DNA from 2 places in the Mesorhizobium sp. XAP4 genome. Region 2 is predicted to be linked to the other one. Evidence: predicted binding sites of a transcription regulator. Region 2 holds the regulator's gene; the other holds the start of a gene.
The links. Region 2 encodes LexA, which represses DNA repair genes until DNA is damaged. Its sites were predicted from a motif close to TGTTCNNNNTGTGTTCNG; they were not measured.
Positions count from the first base shown of each region.

Region 1: P3C39_RS10570 (metallopeptidase family protein) is a predicted target of LexA. The motif match lies at 7,657-7,674, and genes of this name have one in related genera.

Region 1 covers NZ_JARIXW010000002.1:333,178-344,322, reverse strand. Annotated here, with positions in the region: gene trxA (thioredoxin) at 1-709, shown strand, start outside; gene P3C39_RS10595 (LON peptidase substrate-binding domain-containing protein) at 816-1,487, shown strand; gene P3C39_RS10590 (Trm112 family protein) at 1,497-1,736, shown strand; gene P3C39_RS10585 (error-prone DNA polymerase) at 1,832-5,179, opposite strand; gene P3C39_RS10580 (DUF6504 family protein) at 5,176-6,654, opposite strand; gene P3C39_RS10575 (hypothetical protein) at 6,596-7,633, opposite strand; gene P3C39_RS10570 (metallopeptidase family protein) at 7,816-8,238, shown strand; gene P3C39_RS10565 (DUF1737 domain-containing protein) at 8,426-8,632, opposite strand; gene P3C39_RS10560 (CoA ester lyase) at 8,684-9,559, opposite strand; gene P3C39_RS10555 (DUF4173 domain-containing protein) at 9,900-11,145, shown strand, end outside.
Region 2 covers NZ_JARIXW010000001.1:1,549,207-1,560,351, forward strand. Annotated here, with positions in the region: gene trpD (anthranilate phosphoribosyltransferase) at 1-471, shown strand, start outside; gene trpC (indole-3-glycerol phosphate synthase TrpC) at 475-1,287, shown strand; gene moaC (cyclic pyranopterin monophosphate synthase MoaC) at 1,290-1,772, shown strand; gene glp (gephyrin-like molybdotransferase Glp) at 1,772-2,977, shown strand; gene P3C39_RS07850 (alpha/beta hydrolase) at 3,026-3,856, opposite strand; gene P3C39_RS07855 (AMP-binding protein) at 4,171-5,796, shown strand; gene kynA (tryptophan 2,3-dioxygenase) at 5,793-6,629, shown strand; gene kynU (kynureninase) at 6,708-7,955, shown strand; gene lexA (transcriptional repressor LexA) at 8,366-9,106, shown strand; gene P3C39_RS07875 (ComEC/Rec2 family competence protein) at 9,100-11,145, opposite strand, start outside.

The sequences.
Region 1 (11,145 bases), on a different contig from region 2:
CAAGCTGGTCAAGATGAACATCGACGACCATCCGTCGATCGCCGGCCAGCTCGGCATCCAGTCGATCCCGGCGGTCATCGCCTTCAAGGACGGCCAGCCGGTCGATGGCTTCATGGGCGCCATCCCGGAGAGCCAGATCAACGAATTTATCACCAAGGTCGGCGGCAAGGGCAATGGCGCGCCGCCGGTGGCCGAAGCTCTGGCTGCGGCGACCGAGGCGCGCGACGCCGGCGACATGCAGACCGCGGCCGATATTTATGACGCCATCCTGGCGCAGGCGCCGGAGACGATCGAGGCGATCGCCGGACTGGGAGAGCTGCTGTTCGAGGCCGGCGACACGGAAGGCGCCGAGGCGCTTTTGGCAACAGCCCCGGAGGCCAAGAAGGATGCGCCGTCACTGGCAGCCCTGCGCGCCAGGATGGCGGTTGCGGCGCAGGCGGCGGCTCTCGGCAATCCAGCCGAATTCGAGCGGCGCCTTGCGGAAAATCCCGGAGATCACCAGGCGCGTTTCGATCTGGCCATGATCCAGAACGCCAACGGCGACCGTACGGCCGCAGCCGACAATCTGCTGGCCATCATCAAGGCCGACCGGGCCTGGAACGAGGATGGCGCCAGGACGCAATTGCTGCAGCTGTTCGAGGCCTGGGGCATGACCGACGAGGCGACGCTGGCAGCGCGCCGCAAATTGTCGGCGCTGCTGTTTTCCTGAGCCGGCTGCCGGTTGTTTTGCCGCACGGGCTTGGCGTCGGCGATGATTGCGCCAGATTAGGGCCAAGAACTCACGCGCTTCTTGATGGCGCGATCGGAGGAATGAGGTGCAAGCGGGAAACGCGCATTACCGGCTCGCCAAGGATTTGCCGTCGACGATCCCTATCTTTCCGCTCGAGGGGGCGCTTTTGCTGCCGGGAGGCCGCATGCCGCTCAACATCTTCGAGCCGCGCTATCTGCAGATGGTGGACGAGGCGATCGCCGGCTCGCGGCTCATCGGCGTCATCCAGCCCAGTCTCGACGGCGCCTTGCGCGACGACGGCGAGCCGGAACTCTGCAATGTCGGTTGCACCGGGCGCATCATCGCCTTTTCCGAGAGCGGCGACGGCCGTTACCTGATTTCGCTGCAGGGCGTGTGCCGGTTCCGCATCGCCCACGAATTGACGGTCAAGACGCCGTTTCGCCAGTGCAAGCCCTCGCCTTTCCTTGCCGATCTCGATGAGGACCAGGCGGGCAACGAGATCGACCGGCCATCGCTGCTCAAGGCATTTCGCGCCTATCTGCAGGCCAACGACCTCGAGGCCGACTGGGAAAGCGTCAGCCGGGCCGAAAATGCCATGCTGGTCAATGCGTTGTCGATGATGGCGCCCTACGGGCCAGCCGAGAAACAGGCGCTGCTCGAAGCGGCGGATTTGAAGACCCGGGCCGAGACGCTGATCGCCATCACCGAAATGGCGCTGGCGCGCGAGAATGAGGATTTTGGGTCGAGTTTGCAGTAAGAGGGCGCGATGGCGGACGGACGTGACGGGAAGAAGGTCGACCCCAAGCTGCTGGAACTCTTGGCCTGCCCACTGACCAAGGGGCCGCTGGCCTGGGATCCGGAGCGCGGCGAACTGATTTCCCGGGTCGCCAAGATTGCCTATCCGGTGCGTGACGGCATCCCGATCATGCTGCCTTCCGAGGCGCGGACGCTTTCGGTGGAGGATGTGCTGGCCCCGCCACCGCCACGTTTGGGTGGGCCGGGCTGAGGGGCACGTTTCTTGTACCCAATAGGCCGGCAGGACAGAGGGGGCGCGAAGGATCGCCGACGTCCGCTTTCGTTCCGTTCTTGGCATGGCCTTGCCTACTGAAAATTCCGCCCCTTGGGCATGACCTGTTCCGCTTCTTCCGACAGCGTTGCGAGATCCTGCCGGATCGGCGCGCTTTGTTTGGCGGGGCTGGAGCGATCCGAACCGTCCTTGGCGAGGTCTCTCGGAGGAACCGCTGGTGCGGCCTCGCTGACCTTCTCCAGGAGCACGGTCAGCCAGGGCGTCAGATCCTCGATCTTCTCGGCAACGATGTGGACCACACCCGATTCCGACTGCAATTTCCCGGTTACCTTGACGAACCGGGCCCCCATGACGATAGGCCGATAGCGGTCGAAGGTTCTTTGCCAGAAGATGATGTTGGCCACCGCCTTGTCGTCCTCCAGCGTCAGGAAGATCGCATTGCCCTTGCCGGGGCGCTGCCGCACCAGCACGAGGCCGGCGACCGAGATGCGCCTGCCATCGCGCACGGAAGGAAGATTCGCATTGGGGATGACGCCGGCGCGGTCGAGCCGCTCGCGCAGGAAGGCGACCGGATGCGCCTTCAGCGACAGGCCGAGCGCGCGGTAATCGTGGATGACATGCTCGCCGAGCGGCATTTTCGGCAGCCTCGTCTCCGGTTCCAGCTCGCGCAGGCGAAGCGCCGGCTGGTCGAACAGCGGCAGCCTTTCGGCGGCGCTTTTGCCGTCGAGCGCGCGCACCGCCCACAGGGCTTCGCGACGGTCAAGACCGAGCGAGCGGAAGGCATCGGCCTGCGCCAGTTTTTCGATCTCGCCGACATCGAGGCCGGAGCGCAGCCAGACATCCCTGACGGATACATAGCCTGAGCCGCGCCGCTCGACGAAAGCTTCCATGTGCTCCTTCGACAGGCCCTTGATCTGCCTGAAGCCGAGCCGGACGGCATGCTTCGTCTCGATGACGCCGCGCATTTCGGCATGGCGTGGCAGGATGCGGGCCGGATCGAATGGCGCCTTTTCCAACGTACAATCCCACACCGAAAAATTGACGTCGACGTCGCGGATGTCGACGCCATGGTCGCTTGCGTCTCGCACGAGTTGGGCCGGCTGGTAAAACCCCATCGGCTGCGAATTCAGGATCGCGGCGCAGAACACGTCGGGATAGAAGGTCTTGAACCAGCAGGAGGCATAGACGAGCAGGGCGAAGGAAGCAGCATGGCTTTCAGGAAAGCCGTATTCGCCAAAGCCCTCGATCTGCTTGAAGCAGCGCTCGGCGAAGTCCTTCGTGTAGCCCTTGCCGACCATGCCATTGATCATACGGTCGCGGTAATTGCCGATGGTGCCGGTGCGCTTGAAGGTGGCCATGGCGCGGCGCAGTTCATCGGCTTCGCCCGGTTTGAAACCGCCGGCGACGATGGCGATATTCATCGCCTGTTCCTGGAACAGCGGTACGCCAAGCGTTTTCTTGAGGATCGCTTCCAGCTCCGGCTTTTGATACTCGGCCTGTTCCTTGCCTTGCCGGCGGCGCAGATAGGGATGGACCATGTCGCCCTGGATCGGGCCCGGGCGCACGATCGCCACCTCGATGACGAGATCGTAAAAATTGTCTGGCTTGAGACGCGGCAGCATCGACATCTGCGCCCGCGATTCGATCTGGAAGACGCCGAGCGTGTCGGCGCGGCAGATCATCTTGTAGACCTGCCTGTCCTCCGGCGGCAGGGTGGCCAACACATAGGGCTGCCCATACTCATCCCGCGCATTAGGATAGTGATCCGTGAGCAAGGTGAAGGCGCGTTGCAGGCAGGTCAGCATGCCGAGCGCCAGCACGTCGACTTTCAAGATCTTCACCGCGTCGAGATCGTCCTTGTCCCATTCGACCATCTTGCGCTCGTCCATCGCCGTCTTGACGATAGGCACAATCTCGTCGAGCCGGTCCCTGGTGATGACGAAGCCGCCGACATGCTGGGAGAGATGGCGGGGGAAGCCCATGATCTCATTGGCACGCTCCATCACGTGCCTCGACACCGGGTCGGTGCGGTCGAGGCCGCCGGCGCGGGCTTCCTTCTCGCCAAGCTCCGATGTCGACCAACCCCAGATCGAGCCGGAAAGCGATGCCCTGACATCCTCGGACAGGCCCATCGCCTTCGACACTTCGCGCAGCGCCGAACGGCCGCGATAGCTGATGACGGCGGCCGCAAGTGCCGTGCGCTTGCCGCTGTATTTCTCGTAGATGTACTGGATTACGGTTTCGCGCTTTTCGTGCTCGAAATCGACGTCGATATCCGGCGGCTCGTTTCTCTCCTCGGAAATGAAGCGCTCGAAGAGCGAATCGATTTTTTCCGGCCCCACTTCGGTGATGCCGATGCAGAAGCAGACGACCGAATTGGCGGCTGATCCACGTCCCTGGCAGAGAATATCCTTGCTGCGCGCGAACTTGACGATGTCGTAGACAGTCAGGAAATAGCGGGCATAGTTGAGGCGTTCGATCAAAGCGAGCTCTTCCTCGATGCGCTTGATCACGGAATCCGGCACACCAGCCGGATAGCGGTTCGCCGCTCCCTCCCGCGCCAGTCGCGCCAGCTCAGCCTGTGGACCAAGACCCGATTCCGTCGGCTCGTCGGGGTAATTGTACTGGAGGTCGCCAAGCGAAAAAGTCAGCTCTTGCGCAAACCGCAGCGTCTCGGCCAGCGCCTGCGGGTGCCGGCGGAACAGGCGGCCCATCTCCATCGGCGGCTTCAGATGGCGCTCGGCATTGGCGGAGAGTTGCAGCCCGACCTCGGCAACGGGCGTGTTGAGGCGGATCGCGGTCAGCACGTCCTGCAACGGGCGCCGTTCGGCGGTGTGATAAAGAACGTCGTTGGTCGCCATCAGCGGAATGCCGGCGCTCTCGGCAAGTGCTGCCGCCTGCTCGATCCGGAAACGGTCATTGCCGTCGTAGTCGGGCGAAACGCCAAGCCGCAGGTTCCTGCCGAAACGGCCCTTGAGCTCACCAAGCAAGGCAAGACTGTCTTGCGCCCCCGTCGACAGACCGGGCAGGACCGTCAGCGACATCAGGTCACCCCATTCGAGCAGGTCGCCGCGCTGGAGAAGGGTGGCGCCTTTTTCGTTCTCGTCGCGCAGATTGGCTTGCGTCAGCATGCGGCAGAGGTGCCCCCAACCCTTGCGGTCCTGGGGATAGGCGAGGATGTCCGGCGTGCCGTCGTCAAAAACCAGCCGGCAGCCGGGGTGATAGGAGAGTTTTTCGACCTTGGCCTGCTGCCAGGCGCGCACCACGCCGGCCACGGTGTTGCGGTCGGCAAGTCCGATCGCCGAGAAGCCCAGGAGCTTGGCCGCGACCACCAGCTCCTCCGGCTTGGAGGCGCCGCGCAGGAAGGAGAAATTCGACTGGATGCCGAACTCGGCATAGGGAATGACGGTCAGCGCGTTCATGCGAAGACTCCATGCAGGAACCAGCGCGGCGGGACTTGCGAGGCGCCGCCGTAGAGGCCTTGCCGGTAGAGCCAGTAGCGGCGGCCGTCGGCATCCTCGATGCGGAAATAGTCGCGCGTCGATGCCGCCTCGTCGCTTGGCGCTTCCCGCCACCATTCGGCGGCGATGCGTTCCGGCCCCTCGGCGCGCTTGACCCGGTAGAGCGCGCGCCGCCAGCGGAAGTTCAGCGGCGGTCCTTCCGGCATTTCGGTGGCCGGCACATCGATGGGTTCGGGCGAGCGGAACAGCCGGATCGGTCGTTCCGGCGGAAATATGGTTTTTGGTGCCTGCAGCCTGTCCGGCTTCTTCGGCGGCGTGGTCCGGCACGGCGCGTCGGTGAAGGGGATGGTGGCGACGGCACGCTCCGGCAGATGGCTTTCGACCGCGACCGGCCGGAGAACCGCGCCATCGCCGAGCCGGGCGCGGATGCGGTCGGCGAACAGCGCGATATCGGCGCCGTCGTCGGTCACCTCGCCGGCAAGATCGGCCTGCTGCATGTCGAAGGTGGCTGATGCCAACACCGAGAGCCGCACCAGATCGAAACCATAGCCGGCATCGATATCCTGTTCGAGCGCGGCCAGCCTTTCATGGAACAGTTTCTGGATCAGCATGGGTTCGCGCATCGGCCGCGAGGTACCGAGCGCGATGCGGCTGACGGCGCCGTCGACGCGAAAGAGCAGCAGCGCCAGCGTCCGGGCGCCCTCGCCGCGGCGCTCGAGGTCGGTCTTCAAGGTCGCCGCCAGCATGCCCACCAGCCGTTCGATGTCCTCGGTCAGTGTGACGGGTTCGGCGAGGTGGCGTTCGACCGAAAGCGGCGCGACGGGCAGGCGCGGCGACACCGCCTCGTCGAGCCGGCCAAGCGCCTGGTCGAGGCGCAGGAGCAGCAGGGCGCCGAAGCGGCGGGCGAGCGGCGCGCGCGGTGCCGCCATGACGGCGCCCGCCGTGCGCAGGCCCACACTTTCCAGGCTGGTGCGGGTCGAAGGTTCTATGCGCAGCGCGGCCAGCGGCAGGGGCGCCAGCAGCGCCTCCTCCTCGCCTGACACAACGATGCGGTCGCCGCAAAAGCGTGCCGCCGCCCAGGCCGCACCCGGCGTCGCGGCAAGCCCGGCGCGGACATCGAAACCCTGATGGAAGAAGCGCGACAGGATGTCGTCCAGCATGGCGCGCTCGCCGCCGAACAGATGGGTGCAGCCGGTGACGTCGAGAAACAGGCCGTCTGCCCCGTCCAGCGCCACCAGCGGGGTGTAGCGGTCGCACCAGTCGGCGAGGCCTTCGAGCAGGCGGCGATCGGCTTCCGGATCGGCCTCGACGACGTCGATCGACGGATGCATGGCGCGCGCATCGGCGATGCCCATGTCGCGCTTCAGGTGCAGCGCCTCAGCCCGCTCGTCGAGGGCCGAGATGCGCTGTGCGTTGCGGTCGCGATGGCTGATCACGAGCGGCGGGTGAGATGGGTGATCCGACGACCGGGAACGCCAGGACCGCCCCAGACGCTGGCGCAGGATCCTTTCCGCCGCCAGATAGGGAAACCACAGGGACAGGATTCTTTGCCCGGTCTCTTGCCTCGCCCGCTCTTTCGTCGCCCGCTCTTTCGTCGAATGCGCGTTCATCGGGGTTCCACTCCAGTGTGAATTGTCCAGGCAGGGCCGTGCGGCTCTTGCCGATGGTGAGGGTGAAGGCCGGGCGGCCGATCGAGCCGGCCAGCGGCCCGGCGATGGTGTCGCGCGGCACCGCCGGCGCCGAGGCGACGATGAGGCGGACGGGTGCCGCCGTCGGTTCGGGCCCAGCCGCCTGCCGCAGCAGGAACACCGGCCGGCCGGCCGCTTGCGCCCTTGCATGCAGCCGGCGTGTCGCGGTCAGGTCAAGCCGCTGCGGATTGCCGCGGATTTCCAGGATGACGGCGGCGAGCGCCGTCATCCGGGCCGCCTCCTCGGCGACCCACAGCGCATCGACGAGCCTTGGCGCCTCGGAAAACAGCAATTGCTCCGGCTCGATGCCGAACGAGGCGTGAAGCCCCCTGGCATAGGGAAAGCCGGCCTCGCGAAAAATCTCCGATGTGCCGATCCACAGCACCGGCAGCCCCGGCGTTTGCTTGAGGATCAGGCTGGTGAGCGACAAAGCGAAGCCGGCGACGGCCCCGGCATCGCGGGTTTCAAGCCCATGGATTTCGCTCAGGGCGGCCTTCGGCAGCCCGCCGCTCAGGGCGGCATCGAGGCGCCCGACGCCGATAGGCAGGAACGCATCCGGCAACGCCGCGGCAATGCCACGCCGGACGATTGTGAGATCAGTGTTGACGTCAGCATCAAAGGGTGCGGCTGCCGGCGCAGCCAAGCGCTCGGGCAGCGTTCCCTCGATTTTCGCGATCTGGCGGCGCAGGGCAAAAACAGTCTCCCGCGCCACGGCGGTCATCGCCATGACGGTCAGCTTCCACTCACAATTGTTCCTGTTATGTTCCTATAGATTCCAGAGCGCATCCCAAGAGTCAAGCAGAGTCATGGGGAATTTATTCCTCTCTGCAGGGATGGCGCAGGCGCATCGGCCCGTTCATTTGCCGATTCCGGTGCGAAAGCCTATATGCCGGGATCAAAGGACAAAGCATGGCCCGCATCTACAAGACCCGCACCTGGCACGACGAACTCTCGCCCTCGATGGACGAAATGGAGTTCCTGGCGCTGGAGGCGTACGCCCATCTGCCGGAGGATTTTCGCAAGCTGACCGGCGAGATCGTCATCCAGATCGCCGAATTCCCGACCGACGAAATCATGGACGATCTGTCGCTGGAAACGCCATTCGACCTGCTCGGCCTGTTCGAGGGACGCGGCATCGCCGAGCGCTGGAACCCGCAGACCGGGGAAGGCCCGAACCGCATCACGCTCTACCGCCGCGCCATCCTCGATTACTGGTCCGAGAACGAAGAGACGCTGGGCGACATCGTCACCCACGTGCTGATCCACGAGATCGGCCACCATTTCGGCCTGTCGGACGAAGATATGGAGAAGATCGAAGAGGCGGCGGAGTAGGGTGCGCTGATATTCAGGTGATGCCGGCCTGCAAATGATGGCTTCCTGCGCTTCCCCGCTCTACCGCGTCGCGGTAGAACTGTGCTCACGTACCCAAAAGTACGCTCCGCTCCGGTTCTCGGAAACCACCATTTTCGACTCGGCCTGACCTGAATCTCAACACACCCTGCGTCGGAGCTTTTCAAATCTACCAGTCACTCAGCTTGGTATCGGGCCCGTATTCCTGACCGTCGATATCCTTGACCACGGCCTGGCCGCAACGCATCGCTTTGGCCTTCTTGTCGTAGGCATAGGTCGGCGAGCCGAACAGATGCCAGCCCTTGTTCAGCGCCGCTGTCACCTTGTGGCAGAAGCTGGCATCGTCCGGAGCGGACAGAAAGCGGTAGAGTTTCATTGTTCAATTCCTGTCGTGAGTAGCTGTAGCCCGCTCGCATCCATCGAGCATTTATGACCCGATGGCGGCTGCCTTCGCCAGCAGTTTTTCGGCCTGCGCCAGATGCAGCCGCTCGACCATCCTGCCGTTCAGCGCGATCACGCCCTTGCCGGCATTCTCGGCGAGCGCGAAGGCTTCCTTCACCGAGCGTGCCTCGGCCACCGCTTCCGTGGACGGCACGAAGGCGCGGTTGGCGGCTTCGATCTGGGCCGGGTGGATGAGGCTCTTGCCGTCGAACCCCATGGCCGCGGCTTCCGCGCATTCATGGGCGAAAGCGTCGAGGTCGCGAAAATCGTTGGAGACGCCGTCGAGCATGTCGATGCCGCCGGCGCGTGCGGCCAGCACCATCTGCATCAGCCATGGCACGAGGTAGCGCCTGTCAGGCGTCGCCAGAATGCCGGTCTCCTTGACCAGATCATTCGTTCCGGCAACGAAACAATTGAGCCGCGAGGCCGGATCGCGGCCAAGTTCGGCGATGGCGCCGATGTTGAGCAGCGCCTTGGGCGTCTCGATCATCGCCCATAGTTTCACGCTGTGGGGAGCGAAATTATCGTCGAGCACGTCGCCGGCCTCGAGCAGGTCGCGCGGCGTGTCGACCTTGGGCAGAAGGATGCCGTCGGGTTCGCAGCTTGCGGCCGCCAGCAGGTCGTCGGCGCCCCATTCGCCTGATATCGCATTGATGCGCACGATCATCTCGCAGCGTCTCTCGGAATGGCCGGCGAAAATGCCGGCCAGTTTTTCGCGGGCGGCGATCTTGTCGGCCGGAGCGACGGCGTCTTCCAGGTCGATGATGATGGCATCGCAGGCAAGCTGCGCGATCTTGGCCAAGGCCTTGTCGCTGGAGGCCGGGATGTAGAGCACGGAGCGGCGCAGGCGATAGGTTTCCATGGATGATCTATGCCGCTTGTGGGCGGGTGAGGCAAGCTCGGGCATGAAGCTGCCAATCTCCCCCCTCGAGGGGGGAGATTGGTAGCGTTTACCCCTGCACGAAAACTGCACGGGCCTGCGGAAAACCTCCTCGGATCCGCCCTGCCGTTTCCCCGCCCGCTTGCGAGACAAGCGGCATGCACAAGCGAGCAAAGCCCCGTTGGTCCCTGCCTCACCGACTGCGTAGCGAGGGCTGGTGGCTGGCCGATCCGCCGCGCGCGTGTCCCGTCGCAACCCTCATTCCGTTTGTCCGCAGAAGCCCGCCAACGGTTCGGCTGGAAGCCATCAGGAAAGCCAGGTCATGACAGCGTTGTTCTCCGCCGCGCCGAGCTATTGCAGCCGTTTCGGTGTCGCCATCCTGCTGGCAGCGCTCGCGGATTTTCTGTTCTATGGCCAGCCCGCCGGGATCACGGTTTTCCTGTTCGCCCTGCTGATTGCCGCGGCGGTCGTCGCTGTGCACCCGGCCGCCTTCAACGACGGCCGGGTCTGGCTCAAGCCCATCGCCATGCTTGTCGCGCTGCTGCCGCTGGCTGAAAATGTCAGCACCCTGTCGGTCTCGATCGCGCTGGCGGCGCTGACCGTCTTCGCGCTTTCGTTGAGCGGCCGGCTGCGGCACAGCATCGCCCGCATTGCCGGGCAGATCGTGCTGTTCGGGCTGGCGGCGCCGTTCCGCTTCGTCATTGATTTCATCCGCTGGCGCAGGACGGCGCGGCGGTTCGGTGGGCGTCGCATCCGGCTGGCGGCGATCGCCGTCTGGGTGATGCCGCTGACGCTGGGCGCGGTCTTCCTGGCGCTGTTCGGTGCCGCCAATCCGGTCATCGACTATTGGCTGTCGCTGATCGATCTCGTGAGGCTGCTCGATCTTATCCAGCTGGCGCGGATTGCCTTCTGGCTGTTCGTGCTCGCCGCTGTCTGGGCTTTTCTGCGACCGCGCCTGGTTCGCCGCATCCCGCGCGCGTTGCCGGCGGTCGGCGCTCAAGCCGGCAAAACCGCCACCACCATCGAAGACATCCTGTTCGGCAAGGCCGCCATCCTGCGCGCCCTGATCGTCTTCAACATCCTGTTTGCGCTGCAGACGGCGCTCGACGCCGCCTATCTGTGGGGCGGGGCAGCGCTTCCCGATGGGCTGAGCTACGCCTCCTACGCGCATCGTGGCGCCTATCCCTTGATCGTCACGGCACTGCTTGCCGCCGGCTTCGTGCTGGCAGCGCTGCGACCCGGCAGCGAAACCTCGGCCGATCCGCTGATCCGCCGGCTGGTCTATGTCTGGGTGGCGCAGAACATCATGCTGGTCATCTCGTCGATCCTGCGGCTCGACCTCTATATCGGCATCTATGCATTGACCTACTGGCGCGTCGCCGCCTTTGTCTGGATGGGGCTGGTGGCAGCAGGCCTTGCCCTGATCATTGCCCGCATCGCGCTTAGAAAATCCAACGAATGGCTGCTGTCCGCCAATCTTCTGACGTTATCCCTGACGCTTTATGCCGGCTGTTTCATCAATTTCGCAGCAACGATCGCCAATTACAATGTCGACCATTCCCTCGAAA
Region 2 (11,145 bases):
CCGCTCTCCAATCCAGCTGGCGTCAAGCGGCAGCTGGTCGGTGTGTTCCTGCCGGAATGGATCCTGCCGGTTGCCGAGACGCTGAAGGCACTGGGTGCGGAGCATGCCTGGGTTGCTCATGGCGACGGCTATGACGAGATCACCACCACCGGCGAGACGCAGGTCGCCGAACTGATCGGCGGCGAGATCCGCAGCTTCACCCTGACGCCTGAAGCGGTCGGGTTGCCGCGCCACAGCAGGGACGAACTGCGTGGCGGCGATGCGGACTACAATGCCAAAGCCTTGCGCGATATGTTGGGCGGCGCTGCCGGCGCCTATCGCGACACCGTGCTGATGAATGCCGGCGCCGGCCTGGTGGTGGCGGGCAAGGCGACGACGCTTGCCGACGGCATCGCGCTCGCCGCGCAAGCCATCGACAGCGGCCGGGCCCTGCAAGTGCTCGACAGGCTGGTCGAGATTTCGAACGGGTAAAACGTGTCTGACATTCTTCGCAAGATCGAGGCCTACAAGCGCGACGAGATCGCGGCGGCAAAGGCACGTGTGCCGCTGGCCGAAATCAAGGCGCGAGCCAAGGACGCCGACGCACCGCGCGGTTTTCTTGCCGCGCTCGAAGCAAAGCGCAAATCCGGCGCCTTTGCGCTGATCGCCGAGATCAAGAAGGCAAGCCCGTCCAAGGGGCTGATCCGCGCCGATTTCGATCCGCCGGCGCTGGCGCTGGCCTATGCCAAGGGTGGCGCTGCCTGTCTTTCGGTGCTGACCGACGCACCGTCCTTCCAGGGCGCGCCGGAATTTCTCACCCGGGCGCGAGCCGCCGTCGCGCTGCCGGCGCTGCGCAAGGATTTCCTGTTCGATCCCTATCAGGTCTACGAAGCCCGCGCCTGGGGCGCGGATGCCATCCTGATCATCATGGCCAGCGTCGACGACGCCCTGGCGAGCGAGCTTGAGGCAACGGCATTCGAACTCGGCATGGATGCGCTGATCGAGGTGCATGATGAGGCCGAGACGCTGCGCGCGCTAAAACTGTCGTCGCGGCTGATCGGCATCAACAACCGCAATCTGAGAACATTCGAGACCAGCCTTAAAACGTCGGAGCGGCTGGCACCCATGGTGCCGGGCGGCCGCCTGCTGGTCAGCGAGAGCGGTATTTTCTCGCATGACGACTGCCTCAGGCTGCAAAAGAGCGACATCGGCACTTTTCTTGTCGGCGAGAGCCTGATGCGGCAACAGGACGTCACCACCGCGACGCGCCTGCTTCTGACAGGCAAGGCTTTGGCCGAGGCTCTCTGACGATGGTATCAGGCCTGACCCATCTCGGCGCGCAAGGCGAGGCCAACATGGTCGATGTCGGCGACAAGGAAGAAACAACGCGCACGGCGATCGCCGAAGGCTTTGTCGCGATGCAGCCCGAGACGCTGAAGATGATCCTCGCCGGCAACGCCAAGAAGGGTGACGTGCTCGGCACCGCGCGCATTGCCGGCATCATGGCGGCGAAGAAGACGCATGAGCTGATCCCGCTCTGCCATCCGCTGCTGCTGACCAAGGTTTCCGTCGACATCGAGCCGGACCACGCTTTACCTGGCCTGAAGGTCACCGCGCTGGCGCGCGTCACCGGCAAGACGGGCGTCGAGATGGAAGCGCTGACGGCCGCTTCGGTAGCCTGCCTGACCATCTACGACATGGCCAAAGCAGTAGACCGCGCCATGGTCATCACCGGCATCCGCCTGGTCGAAAAGACCGGCGGCAAGTCGGGTGACTACAAGGCGAGCTCCTGATGGCGCTGGTTCCTATCGCGGAGGCGCTTGAACGCCTGCTCGATGGTGCGGCACCTCTAGCCGGCGAAAGCGTTCCTCTGTTCGAGGCGGTGGATCGTGTTCTGGCGGAACCGGTCGTGGCACTCCGTACCCAGCCACCTTTCAACGCTTCCGCCATGGATGGCTATGCCGCTCGAGCCGCCGACGTGGCGTCGGTACCATCCAGGCTGTCGGTGATCGGCATGGCGCCGGCCGGACGTGGTTTTGCCGGTAGGATCGGCAAGGCACAAGCGGTGCGCATCTTCACCGGCGCGCCGTTGCCCGAAGGCGCCGACACCATCGTCATCCAGGAGAATGTCCGCGACCTCGGCGGCGGCGAAATCGAAGTGACCGAGCCGACGGCGCAATGGCGCAATATCCGTCGCATCGGGCTCGATTTTTCAACAGGCGACATGCTGCTCGAAAGAGGCCGTTTGCTCGACCCGGCGGCACTGTCGCTGGCAGCATCGGCCAACCATCCCCGGGTCAACGTGGTGAAACGACCGCTGGTCGCCATCATCGCCACCGGCGATGAATTGCTGCCGCCGGGCAGTGATCTCGGCCCGGACCAGATCATCTCGTCCAATGCCTATGGCGTCGCTGCCGCCGCACACTCGGTCGGCGCCCGCGCGCTCGATCTCGGCATTGCCGCCGATCGCAAGGAGGCCATCGCCGAACTGGTGCAAAAAGCGGTCGCGGCCGGTGCGGATGTCATCGTGACGCTTGGTGGCGCCTCGGTCGGCGATCACGACCTGATCCACGATGTGCTGACCGGCGAAGGCATGACGCTCGGCTTCTGGAAGATCGCCATGCGCCCCGGCAAGCCGCTGATGTTCGGCCGCCTCGGCGATATCAGGTGCATCGGCCTGCCCGGCAACCCGGTGGCAAGCCTGGTCTGCTCGCAACTGTTCCTGAAGCCGCTGCTGGCGCGGCTCGGCGGCCGCAACCATCGCCAGGACATTCGCCCAGCGCGACTGGGTACCGCAATGCCGGCCAATGATTTGCGCCAGGACTATGTCCGAGCCGTGGTCAGGGAAGATGACGGCGCGCTGGTGGCGACGCCGTTCGGCATTCAGGATTCCTCGATGCTGAGAATGCTGGCCGACGCCAACGGGCTGATCGTGCGGGCGCCGTTTGCCCCTGCAGCAGCCGCGGGCGAGGCTTGCAGCGTTTTGATGCTGCGCTGAGGAATTCCAGGCAAGCCGTTCATAACAGACGAGAAAGTGATCTCGGCTCTAGCTGGAGATCAAGCTCTGCGTCAGCGGATGCGCCGGATCGGTAAGGCCGTCGACAATGTCGTAGTGATGCCGGTCGGGCTCGACCACGGTGCTGGTGGTGGCGCCGAGGCCGGTCCAGATGTTGGCAAGCAACGCATTCTGGCGCAGGAACTCGGCGCGCTCACCGCCGCCGGCCCAGCAGGTGATGCGGGCGCCATCCATCGGGCGCAGCAGGGCTGGGCTTTCAGCCAGCGCCTCCTCTTCGTCGATTGCCAGGTCCTTGTTCATGCCGGTGCGCATGAGCGGACGCAAATCGTGTAGACCTGAAATCGAAACGACATGGCGTATGCGCCGCGCCACATCCGGCGCCAAAGGCGTGGTTGTCGTCACCATCCGGGTGGCGAGATGGCCGCCGGCCGAATGTCCGGTCAGCATCAGCGGTCCGTCAACCATTGCCGCTGCCTTGCCAATCGCCGCCCCGACCTCCCGGACGATGCCTGCGATGCGTATGTCCGGGCACAGCGTGTAGGAGGGCATCGCAACGGCGAAGCCGCTGCCGACCGCGCCATTGGCGAGATGCGACCACAAGCTCTTGTCGGTCTCCAGCCAGTAACCGCCATGGATAATCACCACCAGTCCTTTGGGCGCGGCCTTGGGAAGGAAAAGATCGAGCCCATTGCGCGGCCCGTCGCCATAGGCGATGTCGAGCCGTGCCCGGCTCTCTGCCGAGAGCGCATCACGGAATGCTGCCGCTGGCTCGGCCCAGGCGGCTGGCCAACGGTCGCTGCCGGCAATGTTCGCGCCGTTGGCATAGGCATCATCCCAATCGACGATGTGACGTTCGAACATCTGCGCCCTCCCCCAAAACGGCATCGCTGTTGCGCTAGCAATGGCCAGCGCCACGCCATGCGTCAATGCTCCAGGGCAAAAACATTTTAGGCTTGAAACAAATTTCGACTGGTGCGATCCTGCCCTTACGAACAGCCGACAATGGGAGGTCTGCTGTGCTGCCCTCACCTGCAGATGTTCACCCTTTCGGGCGCGCATCTCCGAGCAGGCGTGATGGGCAGCACGAAGCCTCCTCAGAGCAGGACCTTAGGATCCACCACATCCAGCCAAGGCGCATTGCGCACTGGCCAGGCAGCAGACGGGAGAGCGGCGACATGCTTGGGCCTTCAGCGCATATCGACACGTTCACGCGCGATCACCTGCCGCCGCCGGAGCAATGGCCCGATATACTGCTCGACGGCTTCGACTATCCCGAACGCCTTAACGCCGGTGTCGAACTGACCGACCGGCTGGTCGAGAAGGGCCTCGGCGACCGCACAGCCCTGATCGGCAATGGCCGCCGCCGCACCTACAAGGAACTGTCCGACTGGACGAACAGGCTCGCCCACGCGCTGGTCGAGAATTATGGCGTCGAGCCCGGCAACCGGGTGCTGATCCGCTCGGCCAACAACCCCGCCATGGTCGCCTGCTGGCTGGCTGCCACCAAGGTCGGCGCCGTGGTCGTCAACACCATGCCTATGCTGCGCGCCGGCGAACTGGCCAAGATCGTCGACAAGGCGGAAATCACCGTCGCGCTCTGCGACTCCAGGCTGATGGACGAGATGACCGCCTGCGCCAAGGACAGCGCCTTCCTCAAACAGGTCATAGGCTTCGACGGCACCGCCAACCATGATGCCGAGCTCGATCGTGCCGCTCTCGACAAGCCGGTGACATTCACCGCCGTCAACACCGGCCGCGACGATGTCGCGCTGCTCGGCTTCACCTCGGGCACGACAGGCGTGCCGAAGGCGACGATGCATTTCCACCGCGACCTCCTGATCATCGCCGACGCCTATGCCCGCGAAATCCTGGAGGTGACGCCGGACGACATCTTCGTCGGCTCGCCGCCGCTGGCCTTCACTTTCGGCCTTGGCGGGCTCGCTATCTTTCCCCTGCGCTTCGGTGCGGCGGCGACGCTGCTGGAGCAGGCGACGCCACCCAACATGATCCACATCATCGAGACCTACAAAGCCACGATCTCCTTCACCGCGCCGACTGCCTACCGCGCCATGCTGAAGGCCATGGATGAAGGTGCCGATTTGTCTTCGCTGCGGGTTGCCGTTTCAGCCGGCGAAACCTTGCCCGCTCCGGTTTTCGAAGAGTGGACGCAAAAGACCGGCAAGCCGATCCTCGACGGCATCGGCGCCACCGAAATGCTGCACATCTTCATCTCCAACCGCTTTGGCGACATGAAGCCCGCGTCGACCGGCAAGCCGGTCGGCGGCTACGAGGCGCGCATCGTCGACGACGAGATGCGCGAAGTACCGCGCGGCGCGACCGGCAGGCTGGCGGTGCGCGGCCCGACCGGCTGCCGCTACATGGCCGATATCAGGCAGAAGGACTACGTGCGCGACGGCTGGAACATCACCGGCGACACCTTCACGCAGGACGAGGACGGCTTCTTCCATTTCGCCGCGCGCTCCGACGATATGATCGTCAGCGCCGGCTACAACATTGCCGGCCCCGAGGTCGAGGCCGCACTTCTGTCACATCCCGACGTCGCCGAATGCGCGGTGATCGGCGCCGAGGACGCCGAGCGCGGCCAGATCGTCGAGGCGCATGTCGTGCTGGTGCAGGGCGTGGCGCCTGACGCATTGACCACCAAGCGCCTGCAGGACCATGTCAAGGCGACGATCGCGCCCTACAAATACCCGCGATCGGTGAAATTCATTGCTGCTTTGCCCAAGACCCAGACCGGCAAGATCCAGCGCTTCCGGCTGCGCACGGAGAAAGTCAATTGAGCGAGCCCTACGATCCGGCGTCCGAAGGCGCACAGATGTCGTTCAACGAGCGCATGTCGTACAGCGACTATCTGCACCTGGAGAAAGTGCTGGAGGCGCAGACGCCGCTGTCGTCGGCGCATGACGAGATGCTGTTCATCATCCAGCACCAGACCTCGGAACTGTGGATGAAGCTCGCTTTGCACGAGATTGGCGCCGCGATCCGCTCGATCCGCGCCGACCGGCTTGAGCCGAGCTTCAAGATGCTGTCGCGAGTCGCGCGCATCTTCGAGCAGCTGAACAATGCCTGGGATGTGCTGCGGACGATGACGCCCAGCGAATACACCCAGTTTCGCGACGCGCTCGGCCAGTCCTCGGGTTTCCAGTCCTGGCAGTATCGCGCCATCGAGTTCATGGCCGGCAACCGCAACCTGGCCATGCTCGGCCCTCACAAGCATCGGCCTGACCTCAGCGGAAAGCTGGAAGCCATCCTGGCCGAGCCATCGCTCTACGACGAAGCGCTGCTGCTTTTGGCGCGCCACGGATTCGACATCGGTGCCGATGCCAGGCGCACGGACTGGCGTGAGACGCGAACCGAGAATGAAGAGGTCCTGGTCGCCTGGCAGACCATCTACCGCGATCCGCAGCGCTACTGGATGTTCTACGAACTGGCCGAGAAGCTGGTCGACTTCGAGGATTATTTCCGCCGCTGGCGCTTCAACCACGTCACCACGGTGGAGCGCATCATCGGTCTGAAGCGCGGCACCGGCGGCACGTCGGGCGCTTCGTATCTGAAGAAAATGCTCGAGGTCGTGCTGTTTCCGGAGCTGTGGACGGTCCGCACCCGGCTCTGACATCATCGAAATGAGAACAGGCTCACCGAAGGGACGCTCTGTGGCGGAAACCCCTTCGCGAACAACCGGGGACTGACCATGAGTGGAATTCCTGATCTCGCCGCAGTCGAAGCGATGGATGCCACGGATCCGCTGCGGGCCATGCGCGACCGTTTCATTCTGCCGGAGGGGGTGATCTATCTCGACGGCAATTCACTGGGGGCAGCATCTCATGCCGTTTTCGGCGAGCTGCAGCAGGCGGCGACGCAGGAATGGGCCCGAGATCTTATCCGAGCCTGGAACACGGCCGGATGGTTCGAGATGCCGATCGAACTCGGCGACCAGCTCGGACGCCTGATAGGAGCCGCGGCCGGCCAGACCGTTGTCTGCGACACGACATCGATCAACATCTACAAGGTGCTGCACGCAGCGATGGAGATGCGGCCCGGCCGGTCAGCCATCGTCGCCGAAGGTGACAGTTTTCCCACCGACCTGTACATCGCCGAAGGCGTGGCCTCGACCCGGGATGGCGTCCTGCTGCGCCTCGCGGGCGTCGACGCGCCGACCATCGAAGATCTGATCGACGAAAACGTCGCGGTGGTGCTGGTCAACCACGTCAATTACAAATCGGGTGAACTGCGCGACATGGCGGCGCTGACGCGCAGGGCTCATGCGGCCGGAGCGCTGATCGTCTGGGATCTCTGCCACACCGCCGGCGCCCTGCCCGTCGAGCTCGATCAGGCAAATGCCGATTTCGCTGTCGGCTGCACGTACAAGTACCTCAACGGCGGTCCGGGCGCGCCGGCCTTCATCTATGCCGCGCAGCGCCACCACGGCGATATCAGCCAGCCGCTCAGCGGCTGGTGGGGCCATGCGCGGCCCTTTGCCTTCGAACGGGGTTATGTTGCCGGCACCGGCATCCGCCGTTTTCTGTGCGGTACGCAACCGGTCCTGTCGATGCGGGCGCTCAAAGGCGCGCTTGCCATCTGGAGCGACGTCGACATGGCGGCATTGCGAAAGAAGAGCGTCGCGCAGACAGAACTGTTCATCCAGCTCGTCGAAGCCAAGTGCGGCGCCTACGGTCTCACGCTGGAGACCACCCGCGACGCGACCAGGCGCGGCAGCCAGGTGTCGTTCCTTCACGACCATGGCTATCAAATCATGCGGGCGCTGATCGAGCGCGGGGTGATCGGTGACTTCCGCGCACCGTCGACCATCCGCTTCGGCTTCACGCCGCTCTATGTCAGCTACAAGGATGTGTGGCTGGCGGTTGAGGTTCTGGAAGATATTCTGCGCACGGGTGCATGGAAGGACCAGCGTTTCGCCGTCAAGGAAGCCGTTACCTGACGCACCGATCCCGGCGATCCGCCGTCGCTGCCCTCACTGCCTGGCAAATGACGGAGAGCTGAATTTCCAGCCAAAATGCCCAACTGACGTTGGCGTTTTGGCTCCGTTTCGTTCACGGCCAACGAACGTCCCGAAGGTTGCAATCGCCCCTTGTCGAGGTCGATCGACAGATAATGCCAAGCTTTGGTAGAGGATAAGCCACAGGTCATTAACCATAACAATTTCAATGTGAGCAGGCGCATTGCCGAAGGTGGCGCCCGTGGATCGTAACCCGCTGGCAAGCGCCAAATAATTTCAGCAGCCTTAACAAATTCATTAAACTTTAAACGGTTGCAGAACACAACTGGAACAGATAGTGTTTGTTCTGGGTTTGTTTTTCGATTCTGGTTTCAGGGAACCTGGGGGCCGCCATGCTGACACGCAAGCAACATGAACTGCTGATGTTCATCCATGAACGCCTGAAGGAGAGCGGCATTCCGCCATCCTTCGACGAGATGAAGGAGGCGCTCGACCTTGCCTCCAAATCCGGGATTCATCGGCTGATCACGGCCCTTGAGGAGCGCGGCTTTATCCGCCGGCTGCCCAATCGGGCCCGCGCGCTGGAAGTGCTGCGGCTGCCGGACTCCATCGCGCCAGGCCTCAATGCGGCAAAGAAGTTTTCGCCAAGCGTCATCCAGGGCAGTCTTGGTCAGGGTGGTGCTCTTGGCCGGCAGATCAAGCCGGCGCCTTCGCGGATGCCTTCGCCCGGCAATGACGACGATGCGGTCTCTGCCGTTTCGATCCCGGTCATGGGTCGCATCGCCGCCGGCGTGCCGATCGATGCCATCCAGCATCAGACGCATTCGATTTCGGTGCCGCCGGACATGATCATGGGCGGCGCGCACTATGCGCTGGAGGTCAAGGGCGATTCGATGATCGAGGCCGGCATCTTCGACGGCGACACCGTTATCATCCGTAACGCCGATACGGCCAGCCCCGGCGAGATCATCGTGGCGCTGGTCGATGAAGAGGAAGCGACGCTGAAGCGGTTCCGCCGCAAGGGCGCCTCGATTGCCCTCGAAGCCGCCAATCCAGCCTATGAGACACGGATTTTCGGGCCCGACAGGGTCAAGGTGCAAGGCAAGCTCGTCGGCCTGATCCGTCGCTACTGAGACGGCTGTGGGTTGACCACTGGCTTCTCGGGTTTCTTGAAGGGGGCCAGCCCCCTCGCCTCGCGAGAGTATTTGCGTTGCGTGTGCCAGGGCCGATATGGGCTGTCCACGGCGAAGCTGATCGTCGCCGGCGTGGTCGCCGATTGGCGATCGAAGAAGACCGCGGCACTGCCTTTGCGAGCCAGTTGCCGCTTGGTGATGACGAGAACCAGCGGGTTGTGACAGGCGTCATAGGCGGTGGCATCGTTGACGACGATCAGATCGGCGAAGCCGCAGGCTTTCCAGGTGTCCTTGCGGTCCTCGACATAGGCAATGATCGCACCGGACATGTGCCTGGCCACGCAAACGCCTGAGGAGCAATAGAACGGCGATCCCGGCGGTAGCTCAACGGCATCCGCTACGTCGAATTGCCCATCGCTGTTGTCGAACACTTCCGGAACGACGATGGTTTCCGATGTCAGCGCGCGTTTCCAGTTGTCGACGGTGAATTCGTTCGGCCGTTGCCGGCTAACGGCAAGCTCACCGCCACCGATCGGCAACGCCACCAGCCGGGCGTCTTCCGAGATCAGCACATCGGGCGTGCGCGTATCCGAGACGGTCAGCAAGCCTGCCAACGCGAATGGCAGAGCCGCGATCCGCAGCCATGTCGTCGCCATCGTCGCGATGACCAGGGCAATGGCCACCAGCAGGACCGACTGTTGCGAAATCAGCCCGACCCCATCGACAGGCGAACGCTCGGAGATCCAGCCTGATATGGCGATCATCATCGTCAGGCCCTTGCCCATCAGGTAGAGAGCTGGCCAATCCAATCCGAAAGGCATCAGCAGCGCGCTGGCGACGGCCAGGAACATGACGACGGTGACGATCGGCATAACCGCGAGATTGGCGAACAGGCTGAGCGGCGACACACGCTGAAAATGCCAGATGGCAAACAGCGTCGTGGCGCTGCCGGCGATGATCGAGGTCATGGCCAGACCGATTGCCGCCAGCAGGAATTTTCGTGTCAGGAACCCGGGCAAGGATCGCTTCGGCGGTGGCGTTCTTGCTTTTCCCGCGCGGTGATCCGCCCAGCCGGCATAAGCGCCGACCAGAGCCGCGGTCGCGGCGAAAGACATTTGAAAACTCGGGCCGACCACCTCATGCGGCGACACCACGATGACGGCGATCGCCGAGATCGCCAGATTGCGCATGGTGAGTGCTGCTCGATCGAACAGAACTGCAATCAGCATCACTGCCAGCATGATGAAGCTGCGCTCGGCGGCGACGACGATACCTGAGATGACGAGGTAGGCTGCGATCGAGAACAGTGCGGCGGCAGCGGCATACTTCTTGACCGGGCGACGCGCGGAAAAATCGGGAAACAAGGCGAAGGCGCCGCGCAGCAACCCCATGATGGTGCCGGCGACCAGAGCCATGTGCAGTCCCGAAATGGAGATGATGTGGTAGATGCCGGTACGTCGCATCGCCTCATTGATGTCATCGGGAATGCCGGCGCGCACGCCGACGATCAGCGCCGCGGCGATCTCGCCTTCGGCGCCGCCGACGCTCGCCCTGATATGGTCGGCGATGCCTTCACGGGCATTTTCCACGCTGGAGGAAATTCGGGCCGACAGCGGCATGTCGCCATCATCGGTGACGACAAGCTTGGGATTGCCGAGAAAGAACCCGCTGCCGCCAATGCCGGCAAAATAGCTGTCGAGGGAGAAATCATAGCTGTCCGGTCGCACCGGCCCGGTCGGCGGCAAAAGCTTGGCATATCCGGTGATGAGAGAGCCTGCGGTCACGTCAGCCGGGATCTTGCGTGCCGAAAGCCGCACCCGTTCCGGCGCATAGCGCAGTTTCGGTCTTGCGGTCGATGTTACGTCGATGGTCAGCCGGATACGGCCAGTTTCCATCCGGTCGAGCGAGACGACGCGGCCGGTCACCTGCGTCGAGATTTCCGAGCCCAACATTTGTGTGCCCGCACGCCACGTCTCGACCTTGGCAGCAAGCAGTCCTAGGGTGCACAAAAGTGCCGCCATGAAACACAGATGGGTCTT